4 regions of the Bacillus infantis NRRL B-14911 genome follow, and region 4 is predicted to be linked to each of the others. Evidence: riboswitches for the same ligand, from Rfam matches in the RefSeq annotation. Region 4 holds a riboswitch; each other region holds the start of a gene.
The links. Region 4 has a riboswitch for thiamine pyrophosphate ahead of thiM (hydroxyethylthiazole kinase). Riboswitches for the same ligand answer to the same signal wherever they lie in the genome.
Positions count from the first base shown of each region.

Region 1: it holds a riboswitch for thiamine pyrophosphate, as region 4 does, so the genes downstream of both, N288_RS02985 (thiamine phosphate synthase) here and thiM (hydroxyethylthiazole kinase) in region 4, are expected to answer to the same signal.
Region 2: it holds a riboswitch for thiamine pyrophosphate, as region 4 does, so the genes downstream of both, thiC (phosphomethylpyrimidine synthase ThiC) here and thiM (hydroxyethylthiazole kinase) in region 4, are expected to answer to the same signal.
Region 3: it holds a riboswitch for thiamine pyrophosphate, as region 4 does, so the genes downstream of both, N288_RS07640 (ABC transporter substrate-binding protein) here and thiM (hydroxyethylthiazole kinase) in region 4, are expected to answer to the same signal.

Region 1 is NC_022524.1:539,305-543,413, reverse strand. Features, by position in the region: gene thiO (glycine oxidase ThiO) at 1-778, opposite strand, end outside; gene N288_RS02985 (thiamine phosphate synthase) at 762-1,427, opposite strand; TPP riboswitch at 1,490-1,591, opposite strand; gene N288_RS02980 (Lrp/AsnC family transcriptional regulator) at 1,657-2,151, opposite strand; gene N288_RS02975 (DMT family transporter) at 2,336-3,262, shown strand; gene N288_RS02970 (hypothetical protein) at 3,448-3,732, opposite strand; gene N288_RS02965 (hypothetical protein) at 3,870-4,109, opposite strand, start outside.
Region 2 is NC_022524.1:1,211,111-1,215,219, reverse strand. Features, by position in the region: gene thiC (phosphomethylpyrimidine synthase ThiC) at 1-1,411, opposite strand, end outside; TPP riboswitch at 1,464-1,564, opposite strand; TPP riboswitch at 1,783-1,898, opposite strand; gene N288_RS06315 (LysE family transporter) at 2,078-2,710, shown strand; gene N288_RS06310 (ABC transporter permease) at 2,983-4,109, opposite strand, start outside.
Region 3 is NC_022524.1:1,489,003-1,493,111, forward strand. Features, by position in the region: gene N288_RS07630 (ABC transporter permease) at 1-595, opposite strand, end outside; gene N288_RS07635 (thiamine-binding protein) at 592-882, opposite strand; gene N288_RS07640 (ABC transporter substrate-binding protein) at 894-1,892, opposite strand; TPP riboswitch at 2,055-2,163, opposite strand; gene N288_RS07645 (cell wall hydrolase) at 2,400-3,038, shown strand; gene N288_RS07650 (YkvA family protein) at 3,061-3,507, opposite strand; gene N288_RS07655 (NAD-dependent deacylase) at 3,614-4,109, shown strand, end outside.
Region 4 is NC_022524.1:2,426,697-2,430,805, reverse strand. Features, by position in the region: gene N288_RS12145 (ATP-binding sensor histidine kinase) at 1-1,897, shown strand, start outside; TPP riboswitch at 1,959-2,072, shown strand; gene thiM (hydroxyethylthiazole kinase) at 2,150-2,965, shown strand; gene thiD (bifunctional hydroxymethylpyrimidine kinase/phosphomethylpyrimidine kinase) at 2,966-3,799, shown strand; gene thiE (thiamine phosphate synthase) at 3,786-4,109, shown strand, end outside.

The DNA of each region.
Region 1 (4,109 bases), 1.9 Mb from region 4:
CATCCTTCTTGGGCACAAGATACCCGCCAGAATCGGAAAAGATCGTCGACCGTATCAAAGGCCCTTCAGGAATGACCGAGAGGCACTCCCCTTTCACAGGAAAAATAGGAAGCTCAAGATCTGCCTTTTTCAGCAGCTTCCCCGTCCAGGCACCTGCGGCAGCAATCACGGTTTCTCCATAAAAACTTCCTTTGCTGGTCATCACACCCTCGACGGATTCTTTATCAAATATGAAGTCTTCGATCTCCGTCCCTTCCAGCACAACTGCACCTCGGGCCATTGCCCCCACCGCAAATGCACGCGCCAGGTTCGGTGCAATCAGCTGGCCGTCATTCGGAATCAGCATGCCGCCTGCGAGCCCCCGGGAGAGATGAGGTTCCCTTTCGCAGATTTCTGCCTGAGCCATCCATCTTACCTGTCCGTCCCATTCTTTATGGAATCTGACCTGCTTCTTAAGGACCTCTGCCTCTACATCATCCCAAGCAATTTTTATCATTCCTTCATTAACAAGGCCGATGCTGATTCCTGTCAGATCCTCAAGCTCCTGGATGATGTCAGGGAACATGGCCCTGCTTTTCAGGGCCAGCTTCAGCATTGATAGATTCTCATCTATTTCTGCCTGGGCACCGAGCATTCCGGCTGCGGCAGAAGAAGCTTCAGAACACAGCTCCCTTTTTTCCAGAATGAGCACCTGCTTGCCAAGCTTCGCCTGCTGATAGGCGATAGAGCACCCTATAATGCCGCCCCCGGCAATGATCACATCATAAACTTTCTTCATATCTGCCTCCTCCCCGGTTCAGTGCAACCCTATATGCGCCGGCTGCCTCCTCCGGACTGACGGCTTTAAAAATTCCCGAGAGTACAGCAGCACCTGAAGCTCCGGCCCTTATCACCTGTTCCATATTGTCAGGAGAAATTCCCCCGAGCGCTATCACCGGAATAGAAAGCCTTCCTGTCATTTCCTCAAGGCTGGAGAGGCCCCTTGGCTCCATACCTGGCTTGGAACTGGTCGGAAAACAGTGGCCATACATGACATAATCTGCGCCATCCTCTTCTGCCTGAACAGCTTCTTCAATTGAGTGGACGGATTTTCCGATGAGCAGGCCAGGGAATGTTATCCGCACTTCCCGTACCGGAAGACTGTGATAGCCGAGCTGGACTCCCTTCACTCCCAATGCGGCCGCTGCATCCACTCTGTTATTAATGATGATCTGCTCCCCCGGGACTCCCTTTTCCAGCAGAATTCTCCCCATCTCGTAGATGTCAGCCGCTATCAGGTGATGCTCCCTGATATGAATATAGTCCACATTCCGCGAGATGCTTGAAGCTATCCTGATAAATTCCTCCGCCGGCTGTCCTGCAGAAATGGCGTGGAGCTGCAGTTTATCCCTGCTGGGCCAACCTTGTAAACGACGCAAAAAAACCACTCCCCATTGCGCAGGAAAGTGGCTGATTAATGATCTATGGCTAAAAAAATATGTACTTTTTATAACCGTTCGGCACACTTCCCTACGCTAGTATGAACTAGATCAGGTTCAAAGGGTCTCAAATGCTTGATCTCAGCCTCTTGCAGGCTCCCCTAGTGATAATTCTATTATTCAATTGTTCTCTTTTATTTTAGCATAGACATTCAGCCTGTAGAACCCGCAATTTGAATCAGACTGATGTTTCCCCTCCAGGCAGAATCGGCAGTACCGTTGAATATTTGACTTCCCTCAAGGAGAGGCTTGTCTGTATCTTCGTGATTCCGAGCTGATTCAGCTTTCGGATGAATTGTTCCAGCCCTTTCCGGTCTTTGATGGCCACTTTTAAGATATAATCATATTCTCCTGTCAGGCAGTGGCATTCCAGCACCTCAGCCATATCCACCAGCGTGCCCTCCAGTGCTTCCAGCTTTTCCGCCTGATGGATGTTAGTGCTGATGAAAATAAAGCAGAGCAGATCAAAGCCCAGTTTTTCCTGGCTTAAAATTGCCACCTGCTTCTCGATATAGCCTTCATTTTCAAGCCGCTTCACCCTCCCATGAATGGCGGGGGCAGACAGGCTGACCCTCCTGGCAAGCTCAGCGTTGCTTATTTGGCTATCCTTCTGGAGCAGATCAAGGATTTTTAAGTCCACGTCATCCAGCACCTTGTTCACAATCGATTCCATCTTACAGCCTCCTTATGATTATTCCGCCAACTCCGTTTAAGTCTATCCTTAATTTAATTTCATTCACAAAAAACACAATTGCTCTTAATAAAATTTCATATTTACTCTATTGTACGAAATAATCATTAAAACACAAAGAGAAAATGTTAAAATTAATTCAATAACTATCGAAGGAGCTGCTCCTATGCCAGCTTTATATGTATGCCTGATGCTTCTCACCTCCCTGCTGTGGGGCGGGAATTTTGTTGTAGGCAAGTCGCTTGTGGAGCATGCTTCCCCTGTGGCCTTGACCGCATTTAGATGGATCATTGCTGTTATCTTCCTGTTGCCTATCGTGCTGCGGAAGGAAAAAAAGCTTCTGCCTCCTGCAAAATCGCTTGTCCCGCTGATTCTGATGGGCATCACAGGTGTAGTGCTGTTCAATATCTTTCAATTTTGGGCGCTGGAAGAAACAACGGCCACAAATGTCGGACTGATTTCAACGCTTAACGCTATTTCAATAGCTGTTTTTTCAGCAATCTTTTTAAAAGACAGAATTAACCTGCCGCAGATTCTGACCATGATGTTTTCACTCTTCGGCGTCCTGCTTGTCCTTACCAAAGGCCATCTGGAAATGCTGCTGTCTTTGACGTTTAATAAAGGAGATTTATGGATGTTGGCAGCGGTGTGCATTTGGGGAATCTATTCGATCCTCGGCAAGTGGGCCGGAAAATATACTTCTCCAATCCTGTCGACCTTTTATTCAGGGATCTTCGGATTGGCCATCCTGCTTCCATTCAGCTATTCTGATCTCCAAATCAAAAATCCTGATCTGTCCTTTGCAGGATCCATGCTTTATACCGGACTCATTTCAACCGTTGTATGCATGGTGCTCTGGAATAAAGGGGTCCAGAAAATCGGGGCTGTCACCGCAGGGGTGTTCCTGAATTTCAACCCTGTTTTCACTGCTATCCTGGCTTTTCTGCTGCTCGGAGAAAAGCTTGAAGCAATCCAGTTTCTCGGAGGCATGATCGTCATCCTTGGCTGCTACCTGTTTACCCGCCTTCAGGCACAGCGGCAAAGAAAAAGCCTTCGCGGCAAACCGGAAGCTTCCCTTACAGCTATAGACTAGAAAAGGGATGAACAAAAAGTTAAATAGTTACTCCACTGTTAGAAAAGGTAAAATATACACTAAGATGCACTTTGTTCAGCACTATAAATAACAATGCAAGAGCATAGAAAAACGCTTGGATTATGGATATTCCAAGCGTTCTTTTTTACCCGTTAGTCATACATAAAGACTTACATAATAAGTCATTATTTCTTACGTTTTCGTTCTAAGAATATAGGTGCTATATTTAGCAAGATAGAAACAATTGTCAGAAACCAAAATGCCCTTGCCATACCAGGTATTACATCCGATAAAGCCGCCCAATCTTCCGCATTTACCCACCGAGTTAAATAACTGTAATCTGCGCAAATTGTTAATGCTGTAAATGATAATGCCATCGCCATAGCAAGATTATAATCCTTTCCTGCTGCATACAAAGAAAGATTTATAACAGTTAATACTATTGCAAAAACCCCTAATATTAACCACATAACTATACCCCCAAGTTATATTTTTGGTTCAAGTATCCTGCTTCGTTTGTCACATAAAAAGACTGCCAGGTTGGTCACTGATCTGGAACATAAGCACCCGTTGCTTCAAGTGAATTTATTCATAGATCTTTTTTATATTATTGATTAAGTTCATCAATCGATTTAAATATTCTTGAATATATTTCTTTTATGTGTTCATCTGTTTTTCTATCATTATACAAACCGAATTCCCAGCTTTTTAACGACTCATCTTCTTTTAATGTAAGAACCCCAACAGCATAGCTTTGACCAGCAGTCCAATTCCAAGACTCATTATATTCTGTTTCTTTTGTGGAGAAAGGGATATGATTATTAGCTGATATAAAAAAGAATGGAAT
Region 2 (4,109 bases), 1.2 Mb from region 4:
TGACCCCTTCCCTGACATCGTTTTTATCCGGAAGCCCAAGATGCTCCTTTGGCGTTACATAGCAAAGCATACTAGTGCCAAACCATCCGATCATCGCTGCTCCTATTGCGGATGTAATATGATCATATCCCGGGGCTATATCTGTCGTCAGTGGGCCAAGCGTATAAAATGGCGCCTCCTTGCAAATTTCCATCTGCTTATCTACATTTTCTTTGATCTTATGCATCGGAACATGCCCCGGCCCCTCGATCATCACCTGGACATCATGCTTCCAGGCTATTTCAGTTAACTCTCCGAGCGTTTCTAGCTCCGCAAATTGAGCCTCATCATTCGCATCTGCTATAGAACCCGGACGCAGCCCATCTCCGAGAGAGATGGAAATATCGTAAGCTTTTAAAATTTCACAGATTTCCTCAAAATGCGTATACAGGAAATTCTCTTTATGATGCTGGAGGCACCATTGGGCCATGATCGACCCTCCCCTGGATACAATACCTGTCGTCCTTTCGGCAGTCAGCTGAATATAGCGGAGCAGCACCCCTGCATGGATTGTAAAATAATCCACTCCCTGTTCAGCCTGCTCTATCAAGGTATCCCTGTATATGTCCCAGGTCAGATCCCCGGCAATCCCCTTCACCTTTTCAAGTGCCTGATAAATCGGTACAGTCCCAACAGGAACTGGAGAATTGCGGATGACCCATTCACGGGTTTCATGGATGTTCTTCCCGGTCGAAAGATCCATAATCGTATCTGCCCCCCAGTGCACTGCCCAGGTCATTTTTTCCACTTCTTCCGCGATGGAGGAAGAAACAGCCGAATTGCCGATATTCGCATTGACCTTCACATGAAAATGGCGGCCGATGATCATCGGTTCCGCCTCCGGGTGATTGATATTGGCAGGAATGATCGCCCTTCCGCTTGCCACCTCGCTCCTGACGAATTCAGGATCCAGATTTTCCCTGATGGCGATGAACTCCATTTCAGGTGTAATGATCCCTTTCCGGGCATAATGCAGCTGAGTCACATTCCTGCCCTCTTTTGCCTTGAGAGGGAAGGGGGCTTTATTCGGGAAAATGTCTGCATAAGAAACTTCGGTCCCGGCCCGAAGCCCGTTATCCTCCGGCTTCTGCACTCTGCCTTGATAAGCTTCCGCATCCTTCCGCTCCTCAATCCAGCCTTCCCTTACCCGGGGCAAACCTTTCGTTATATCTATCTCAAAATCAGGATCAGAATAAGGGCCGCTCGTGTCATATACACAAACAGGCGGATTGTCCTCTGTTCCAATAGCAGTCCTCGAGCTTTCCTGGATTATTTCCCTGACCGGGACCTTTATATCGTCCCTGATGCCGTTTACATATACTTTCCGGCTTCCTGAAAAAAACAGTCTATTCATTTGATATAAATCTTTCATACTTCTTCCTCCTCCATCTTTGTGCCTCAGGGCAGTTTTTTACGGAGGAAGCAGGCCATGCCGGCTGCTTCCCTACGCTGACATTAATCAGATCAGGTTCCAAGGGTTTAGGATTTTCCTTTCTCAGCCTGTAAAGCTCCCCCAGCAGTGAATAAAATCTAATAGAAACTTTCTTGCATTTTTCAAAATAAAAACATCAAGTTATCTGCACACTATTTTTTCATGCGTTTATTTTTTCACAGCAAAAACCCCCCTTGCATATTGCACCGGGGGCATGCCAGGCCAAAAAATGGCATACAGCTGCCGCATCTTTCTTCTGCAGAAGCTAAAAAGCGGACTCCTGCAAAAGGAGTCCGCGTATGTATGACAAATAAAAGCCATCTACACTTCCCTCCGCTGGTACGAACCAGATCAGGTATAAAAGGGTCAAAGACTAAAAACGGGTCTTACTCTCAGCCGGCCTCTACCGGCACCCCCAGTGCCAAAATATGCTATTTTCATAAGCTACTATACCATATGCCGACCAGGAAGAGAACAGACTAATTTCATATTATTCCAAAAACACAAAGCTGGAGATTTTAAGATTTGCGGTCCTACCCTCTGTGTTTGCTGCATAAAATTGTACTAGTCCTTCCGGGCTAATCCTTGAATAGGCGAGTGATATCATTGAGCATTGGAATATACATCAGCTATATCGTTTTAGGACTTTCACTGGCGGCGCCGATCGGCCCTGTCAATGCTGTCAGGCTGGAAAAGGGGCTGAAAAACGGATTTTGGCACGCATGGATTGTCGGCGCGGGATCGATGATCGCTGACGGGGTTTATATGCTGATCGTCTATCTCGGACTCGTGCAATTCCTTGACTCCCCTATGATTCAAACCTTCCTGTGGCTGTTCGGCGGTTTTATTCTTCTTTATTCCGGAATCGAAGGCATGATGAATGCCAATAAAATATCTGTCACTTACATACGGAGCAAAGAATCGCTGTTCAAATGCTTTTTCACCGGATTCATCATGTCGGTTTCAAGCCCGCTGTCGATTTTGTTTTGGCTGGGGATTTACGGATCGGTTTTGGCCAAAACTGCGTCCTCCTTTGGGACAGGCCAGCTTCTTGTCTACAGCCTCATGATTTTTATCGGACTGGGCCTTTGGGACATTTTTGTGGCAGGCCTGACGAGCGGATTCAGGCGGTTCCTGACCTCAAAAGCGATCATCATCATCAGCATGCTTTCCGGACTGTCGCTTATTCTTTTCGGAATCTATTTTGGATATCAGGGGATTGCTTCTTTGTTTGGATAAAAAAACAGACAAACCTGATATAAATCGGGTTTGTCTGCAGTCATTATTTTTTAGAACATTGGAACAGCGGCATTAAGTATTTAAGCCTGTTGATTGGAGTGCAAGGCACGCAGACTCCTGCGGGAGATAGCGGCAAGGCTGAGACCCCGCAAGAGCTTGCTCTGAGGAGGCTCAGCGTCGCCCCGCGGAAAGCGGAGTGCCTGGAACGCAAATCAACAGCCCCATTTATAGGCGGAAATTATTCATTAAGCTTGCCAGGGCTGATTGACCGCCTATTTATTTTTAGACAGCTGCAAAGCTTTTTTTATATCCTTGAAGGAATTGGATTTTCCGTACATGAGCACTCCGCCCTTGTATACCCTTGCTCCAAATATTGAGAGCAGCAGGATGGACACAACCAGGATCCCAATCCCCGCTATCGGCTCCCAGACCGGCAGGGTGAGCATTCCTACTCTCATGAACATCAGCATCGGGGTAAAGAACGGGATATAGGAGCTGATGGTCACAAATGCTTTTTCCGGCTGTGACAGCCCGATGATCGCGATCATAAAGCCGGCTACAACGAGCATGGTCATCGGCATGATCATCTGCTGGACATCCTCGATCCTGCTGACAAGCGAGCCCAGGAAAGCTGCAAGTGTGGCATACAGGAGATAGCCGAGAATAAAGAACACTACAGCATACATGATAGTGGCTGCCGGAATATCGCCGAATCCGAAGAATTCAAAGAAGCCTCCCTGCATCGACTCAAGATTCCGCTTGACGAAAAAGTAGCCTACCAGCAGCAGCACCGACAGCTGCGTCAGGCTAAGCAAGGCGATCCCGAGAATTTTGGCGAACATCTGCTTGATGGGTGAAACGCTTGAAATCAGGATTTCCATCACACGCGAAGATTTTTCCGTAGCTACTTCCATCGCAATCATGCTTGAATACATGATGACAGCAAAATAGATGATGAACAGCAGCACATAAACAAGGCCCCTTGCCTGTGTCAGCTCTTCTTCTGTTTTGGCATTCTCCTCCAGCGCATCCCTTTGGAACTGGACAGGCTCATAGAGACTGGCAAGCTCAGCATCAGAAAGATTGATTTTTGAGGCTGCGATCCCGGTCTTTACCTGCTGAAGGGCTCCCTCCAACTCACCTGATACCGATGTATCCGCCAGGCTGAGGGATTTGTATTCGGCAGCAGGAAGCTCTTCGGAATCGGCTGAGAGAGTAAGCAGCCCTGCATAATCGCCATCCTTCACTTTTGCCTCGCCATCGTCTGCCGAACCGCTGAACTCTTCAAGCTTCAGGGTGCTGCCTGCTGTATTCAGCTGCTGCTGGAGAGGATTCAGGAGATTGCCTGTTTCATCGATTACAGCCACCTTTACCTCATCATCTCCACTGTCGAACGTTT
Region 3 (4,109 bases), 940 kb from region 4:
AACCGAGCCATTCTGAGATGACAGCGCCCATAACACTGTAGGTGGCCGAGATTTTCAGCCCTGAAAATAGCGAGGGCAGGGAGCCGGGCCATTCCAGCTTCCAGAACAGCTGCCTTTTGGTGGCTCCTGACATGGCCATATAATGCTTAAGCTCGGCTGGAACCTGCCTGAAACCGTCCAAAGCTGCCACAGTGATTGGAAAAAAACAGACAAGAATAATGACAATAAATTTCGGCAGCAGCCCAAACCCGAACCAGATGACAAGGAGAGGGGCAAGGACGATGACAGGGACATTCTGGGATAGTATCAGCAGCGGGTAAACAGATTCCCTTACAGCCGGCAGACGGTGAAGGATGATGGCCGCGGTGAGCCCGAAAACAGTCCCCAGTGCAAAGCCGGCCAGTGATAATAGCACAGTTGACGCCAGGTGGCCGGAAAAACGGGCCCAGCTTTCCACAGATTCAGCCATGATGTCAGAGGGCGGCGGCAGGAGCCAGGCAGGGACTTCTGCCAGCCTTACTGCTGCTTCCCAGAGAATGAACAAAAGGAGGAGAACCGCTGCCGGCTTCCATCCTTTTACAGCCACTTTCTTCATTTGTATTTATCCGTCAGGTCATCCATCGTGATCCCATCAGGCTGAAACAGAATTTTGACTTGAGAAATCACATTTTTGCTTCCCATTGCAATCATTCTTTCATTCATCCTTGCGATGATCCGGAATAGCTCTTCAAGCTCGCCTTCCATCGTTGTCTCCAGTGGATGGACCTCGTATTTCACTCCGGATTCTGCAATGATTTTAATTGCTTCATCTACATATGGAATAACATCTTCCCCGTTTTTTGTTTTAGGTATAATCTGAATGCTGATCAGTGTACTGGCCATTATGGTTCCTCCTATTCTGGCAAAAATTCATTGGTAAAAGCTTTTTCAGCGTCCAGCTCGCTGTCCAGCAGTTTATTTTCATACATCCATTGGGCATAGTTTTCCCAAACCTCTATACTCTGTTCTCCCCATTGTTCTGCATCATCCTGATATTTTGGAGACAGCCATTCCTGGCTTTTCTTGACCAGCTCGGCGTCTAAATCAGGTGCAGCCTCAAGCAGGATATCAGCAGCTTCTTCCGGATTCTTGATTGCAAACTGATAGCCCTGTGATGCTGCTTTTACAAAGGCTCTGACAGTATCAGGACTATTTTTGATCATTTTCTCATTTGTAGCCAGAACAGGTGTATAATAATCGAGTTTATCGGAATAGTCGGTAAGGTAGACCATATTCAGATCTTCTCCGCGAAGCTCCGCCTCGACGCCAGTCCACCCATAATAAATCCAGGCAAAATCGATATCCCTTTTAACAGCTGTAAAGAAATCGGCATCCCCCATGTTAACAAAGGAAACATCAGAGACATCTGCATTTTCCTGCTTCATTAATGAGGCGATAACAGATTCCTCAACAGGCGATCCCCAGCCTCCATATTTTTTCCCGGCAAAATCCTTTGGCGAGTCGATATTTTTTGCTGCAGGAGAAGCAAAGCCGGACGTATTATGCTGTATGACGGCGGCTACCGACACAAGCGGGACACCCTGAACCCGTGCCTGTGTAATACTTTCCTGATAGCTGACGCCAAAGTCGGCCTTACCGGAAGCAACCAGCTGGTCTGCTCCAGCGTCACCAGGCATGATGATTTCTGCATCAAGGCCATTTTCTTTGAAAAAATTCTTTGCTTTGGCAGCGTAAAGTCCAGTGTGATTAGTATTTGGTGTCCAGTCAAGGACAACCGTTATCTTTTCCAGGTCCTGCCCTTTATCAGCTTGTCTTTCTTCCTGACCAGTCTGTCCTCCGGTGCAGCCGGCAAGCAGGCAGACAGTGCACAATGCGCTGAGCCATTTCTTCATGATCAATCCTCCATGCTGTTTCTGATATTATTCCAAAAAGACCGCCGGTTAATGGCATAAACTAATTCTGGACAACCGCGGGCGGAGGTGCTGTTCCTTTATATCCCGATGCAAACAAAAAAGCGCCCGGATTTCAGAACCCGTGCGCAATAAAAAACATTCATCAATTAAGAATATGTTTCCTACGCTGGCATCTCTCCAGATCAGGTTCAAAGGGTCCTTTATTGTAAAAATAAAGTCTCAACCGTGCCCGGTTCCCCCACAATTCTCTCCTATTTACAGCCGCATAAAGCAGCCGGTCCGTTCAGAGCTCCCGCATTCATCCGGGAATCATGGTCCATTATAACAGATATTCTCTGCAATGGCATTGAAACAGCTTTCTTCCGGAAAATTCGGAGTTATCCCTATATATCCCTGTGCTGCCATGGAAAGAATTAAGTTTGGAACTGAATCTTTATCTGTGATAGGGTAAGGAATGTTGAAAAAAGATTGAATGGAGGAGAAGACATGAAATATCTTGCCTTAATGATTGCTGCATTCATGCTGATCTCATTCCAGATTGTCCAAAATCCCGGAAAACAAGCATTTGCCAAGACGATTGATAATGTCGATATATATACTGTAAAAGAAGAGGATAGCCTTTCGAAGCTCAGCAGGCAATTTGGTGTGGCTGCAGAGGATATACAGAAGGCTAATTATAAAAAGGATGAAAAGATATTTGCCGGAGATAAGCTCATCATTCCGTCTGCTCCAAAGAAAAAGAAGCGGATAACAGAACAAAAGGTCAGCTTATCTAAAGGAGAAAAAGATCTTTTGGCAAGGCTTGTGCATGCGGAGGCAAAAGGTGAGCCGCATGCCGGAAAAGTCGCTGTGGCTGAAGTGGTCCTCAATAGAATGAAGGACGAAAAATTTCCGGACACAGTCAAAGAAGTTATTTACGAAGACAGGCAATTTGAGCCTGTGGACAATGGGATGATCAATAAACCGGCAGGGAAGGATTCACAGAAAGCAGTCCAGGAGGCATTGACTGAAGAAAGAAAAGACGGTGAGTCCCTGTTTTTCTTTAATCCTGACCAGACTAACAGCAAATGGCTCCGCACAAGGGCCGTTACAAAAGAAATCGGCAACCACCGGTTTGCGAAATAGAATAAAGAAAAAACTCTTGTTGCTATACAAGAGTTTTTTTGCTGTCTTCTTCCATATCTATAATATTGTCTGGCTGTGTTTCTCTCCATAGCTTAAATCTTTCAAGCTCATTGGCGATTTGCTTGATGATAAAGCCGATGATTGCGGCATCATCCAATATGCCGATTCCGGCAAGAAAGTCGGGGACAAGATCCAGGGGAGACACAAAATAGAGAATGCCAGCAATGACCGTAACAGCTGTTTTTGCAGAAATGTCCCTATACTGTCCCTTTGAGTAGGCTTTAATGAGTTCAAACAGGAGCTGAAGCTTGTCCCATACTTCAGATAGGGAATTTTTCCTGGAATCGGCTTTTTTGCTTGCTTTGGAAAGAAGCCCGCTTGTTTTGCCCGGATCATTTAAGTATTTTGCAGCGCGGCTCTCATATTTTTTATACTCCTTTTCGTAATCTTCCTTTTTGAAAGTCTTCATATATAACATCCTTCCGGTTAAAAGATTCTTTTTTATACTTTTATCCCATTTTCGGATGGTTGAACCCCGGAAAAGTTTATAATAGAGAAAAAAGCGAGGTGTCCTTATGCTTTTAGAGTGGCTGAAAGAGTCAAGCTATACGGTTATATTGACTGGTGCAGGCATGTCAACAGAAAGCGGGCTGCCTGATTTCCGGTCTGCAGGAAGCGGGTTAACGAATACAGTGGATTATGGGAAAATTGCCAGTACAGAAGCTCTCAACCATCATGTCAGCGAATTCATTGAATTTTATCGCCGCAGAGTTATGGGGCTGAAGGAATGCAGTCCCCATGCAGGGCATTATATATTGGCAGACTGGGAAAGGAGGGGAATTGTCCAAAGCATCATTACACAGAATGTAGACGGTTTTCATCAGGCGGCAGGAAGCAGAAATGTGGCTGAACTGCATGGTACACTGCAGCAGGTCCATTGCCAGACATGCGGGAAAATATTTCCGAATGATGAATACATAGATGAGCATTTCCGGTGCAGTGATTGCGGGGGGATTTTGCGGCCGTCCATCGTCCTTTTTGGGGAGATGCTCCCCGAGGAAGCTATTGATT
Region 4 (4,109 bases):
CGATGATGACTCTGCAAAAATCATCCATTATACGATCCGGCTGCAGATGAGCTATCTTTTTCAGAAAACTGAATATGCCGATGAACTGATTCAGAAACTGGCACCGCTTATCAGCAAAAGGCTGACGCTTGTCATTGTCCCTGAATACCATTTCTATCATGGTTTATGGCTTGTCCGTTTTTATGAACATGAAAAGCAGAAAAAGAAAAAAGCTCTTCATTTGGCTAAACTGAAGGACTCTATATCAAAAATGAAACGCTGGGCAGCTCTTTCCCCGTCGAATTTCCGTCATAAATACTTGCTTTTAAAAGCAGAATACCGAAGGATTGCCAAGAGGGATTCCAATCTTTTTAATATTTATGATGAAAGCATTCAGGAAGCCGAAAAGAACGGCTTCCTGCAGGATGCTGCCCTTGCAAATGAATGTGCAGGCCGATACTTTTCTGCGCAGGGATATAGCAGGATGGCAAGTTCCTTTTTCTCAGAAGCTTTTAAATGCTATCGCCTTTGGGGTGCAGAAGCCAAGGCTGATGATCTTCGGAAGAAGGTTAAAATTTCCTTACCGAAGGAACCGGAAACCAGTCATTCCATTCAGTTTGATGAGTATGCCCTTGTTTCCGCCGCCCAGAGCATATCCAGGGAAGTAGTGCTTGAAAATCTGCTGGCCCGGCTAATGGAGGTTACCATGCATTACAGCGGAGCAGACAGGGGGATTCTGCTCTTTAAACGGGATGGAATTTGGACGATCGGGGAGTATGCCGGTGGGGGTGAACGGCCAAAACGCTTCGAGCCGGTCCAAGGAAGAGAAATGCTGTCCGAACAGGCAATAGAACTTGCAGAGCTGAGCAGAGAAGGAATCATTCTTGATTATGCCTGTGAAAACAGTCTGATTTCAGGGGATCCTTATGTCAAAAGGATGCTGTTGAAGTCGCTCATTTGCCTGCCGATCCTGAATAAGGGTGAAGTAAAGGGTATGATGTACCTGGAAAACAACCAGATTTCGCATGCATTCACAAAAGAAAATCTCCGGGTTCTTGAATTGATTGCCTCTCAGGCAGCCATATCTTTGGAAAATGCAGATCTGTATGAGAGGATGGAAGCAAGGGTTGCCCGGCGGACCGAAGAGCTGAATGAAGCAAATATCCGCCTGGAGAGGGCCAATAAAGAACTCGACCGCTCAAGGCAGGCAAAGAACACTATATTATCAGACATCTCTCATGATTTAAGGTCTCCGCTTGCTGCCGTTAAGGGCTATATAGAAGCTGTGCAGGAGGGTATTGCCGAATCAGAAGAGCAAAAAAGAGAATTTCTTCAGCGAAGTGTCAGCCGCCTGAATGAACTGAATGTCCTGATCCGCGACTTGTTTGATCTTTCCCGTATGGAGGCTGGCCAAATACGGTTTGAGATGGATTATTTGCCCCTTGGCCAGATGCTGGTCAATATTAGGAAGCAATTTAAATTTGAAGCCGAAAAGAAAGGACTTTATTTTGTCCTGGATCTGGAAAACACGAATGTTGAGAATGTTCCGTTGGTGGAGGCAGATCCCGCCCGTCTGCTGCAGGCCTTCTCCAATCTGGTCTCAAACAGCATCAGGCATACAGAGACTGGCGGTTTGATCCTTAGCGCCAGGCTGGCATCCCAGGGCGGAAGTGTCAGGATATGCCTGTCAGATACCGGCAGCGGCATCCCGGCTGCAAGGCTTCCATTTATTTTTGACAGGAACTATACCAAGGCAAGCAGTAACAGCAGGACGGCCGGAAATGGCATCGGACTTTCGATTACAAGGGAAATCATCGCAAGGCATAATGGTAAAATTTGGGCCGAGAGCAATGAAGGAGAAGGGACTTCCGTTTTCATTGAACTGCCAATCTATCATTTTGCCGCAGAAATGGTTTAGTAAATGATTATCGCTTTACGCCGGGGACAAAAAAAGATACTATGTAATTGTCAATCTAATAAGCAACTACTGGGGGTGCCTGCGGAAAGCAGGCTGAGAGAAAAACTGGCCCGTTTTTTAACCCTTTGGACCTGATCTGGATGATGCCAGCGTAGGAAAGTAGCGAAGTGGAACTATTTGCTATATTTTTATGCACAATTGCCAGGTCCTTTTCAGGGCCTGGCTTTTTTGCTGCTGAAAGGAGAAAAGGGAATGAATACAATAGAGATAGCAGTGATGCTGGAAAAGCTTAGGGCTGAAAAGCCGCTTGTACATAATATCACCAATATGGTTGTCACCAATTTTACCGCTAACGGCCTGCTGGCGCTGGGGGCATCGCCTGTCATGGCTCATGCTGCAGAAGAAGCTGCCGATATGGCCGGCATTGCAGGGGCGCTGGTCCTGAACATCGGCACTCTTACTTCCCCTGTGGTAAAATCTATGAAACTTGCGGGAGAATCAGCGGGCAGAAACTCAGTGCCGATCATCCTTGACCCGGTCGGGGCAGGTGCAACAGCTTACAGGACTGAAACAGGCAGAAACCTTCTCGAAGAGCTGCCGATCTCCATTTTGCGCGGCAATGCAGCCGAAATATCTCACCTTGCCGGAAAAGGAGGAGAAATTAAAGGTGTTGACGGCGGGGAAGCCGGCAACCCGGAAGAGACAGCCCTTCTTGCTGCAAAACTGTTCAACACCGTAACTGTTATTACAGGGAAGGAGGACATCATTTCTGATGGAATAACAGTTGTCCGGATCAGTGGCGGAAGCAGCCTCCTTACAAAAGTTACAGGAACCGGCTGCCTGCTGTCATCGGTCATAGGCGCTTTCCATGCAATTGAATCAGACTCACTGAAAGCCGCGGCGGCTGCGCTGGCTGTATACTCTGCAGCGGCAGAAATGGCTGCAGAAGCAGCGGGAAACAAAGGACCTGGAACCTTTCAAATAGAGCTGCTTAACAGCCTTGCCCTGCTTAAGGGTGAGGATCTTGAAAACAGGACGGACATTACTGTCCTCAAAGGAGAAATATAAATGAATATTAAGAAAGCATTGACAATAGCGGGTTCGGACAGTGGAGGCGGAGCCGGAATCCAGGCTGACCTTAAGACCTTCCAGGAACTTGGTGTCTATGGCATGTCAGCACTGACAGCAATCACCGCTCAGAATACCACTGGCGTGCAGGCGGTCTTCCCGATGACGGCCGAAGCTGTAGGTAAACAGATAGAGAGCATTGGAAGCGACATGGGGACGGATGCTTTAAAAACGGGCATGCTTTTTGATGCAGACATCATTAAAGCTGTTTCTGCTGTTATCAGCCATTATCAATGGACAAAGGTGGTCGTCGATCCTGTGATGATTGCCAAGGGAGGGGCTAGCCTCCTGCAGGAAAGCGCCATGGCAGCCCTGAAGGAACATTTACTCCCGCTCGCACTAATCATCACCCCTAATATTCCTGAAGCAGAAGCAATAACCGGCATGAAAATCTCTTCTTTAGCCGAACGGAAAGAAGCTGCCAGGAGATTATGTGCGCTCGGCGCTCACAATGTAGTCATTAAAGGGGGGCATGAAACAGGAAATCAAGAAGCTGCTGCTGATTTGCTTTTTGATGGAAGCAGCTTTGATGTGTTTGAAGGCAGGAGGGTGGATACAGTCAATACCCATGGGACCGGCTGCACCTTTTCAGCAGCAATCACGGCAGGACTGGCGAAGGGGCTTTCTGTAAAGGAGAGTGTCCGGCTTGGAAAAGACTTCATCCAGGCAGCCATCGAAGATGATCTTCTCCTTGGGAGCGGCCACGGCCCGACAAACCACTGGGCATATAACAATAGACAGAAAGCAGAGGGCTTGGCATATGGCGCGAATTGACAGTCAAAGAATGAAAGAGCTGTTAAAGGTCTATTTTATCATGGGAAGCACGAACTGCACTAAGAATCCGGATATGGTTATGAAAGAGGCGATTAAAGGCGGGATCTCCCTTTTTCAGTACAGGGAGAAAGGGGCAGGATGTCTTGGCAGGCAAGAAAAATACGTGCTTGCAGAGCAGCTTCAGCGGATGTGCAGGACAGGGGGCATTCCTTTTATCATCAACGATGACATAGAACTGGCATGTGAAATCGGCGCAGACGGCGTCCATATTGGGCAGGAGGACGAGCCGGCCGAAGCAGTACGGGAGAAA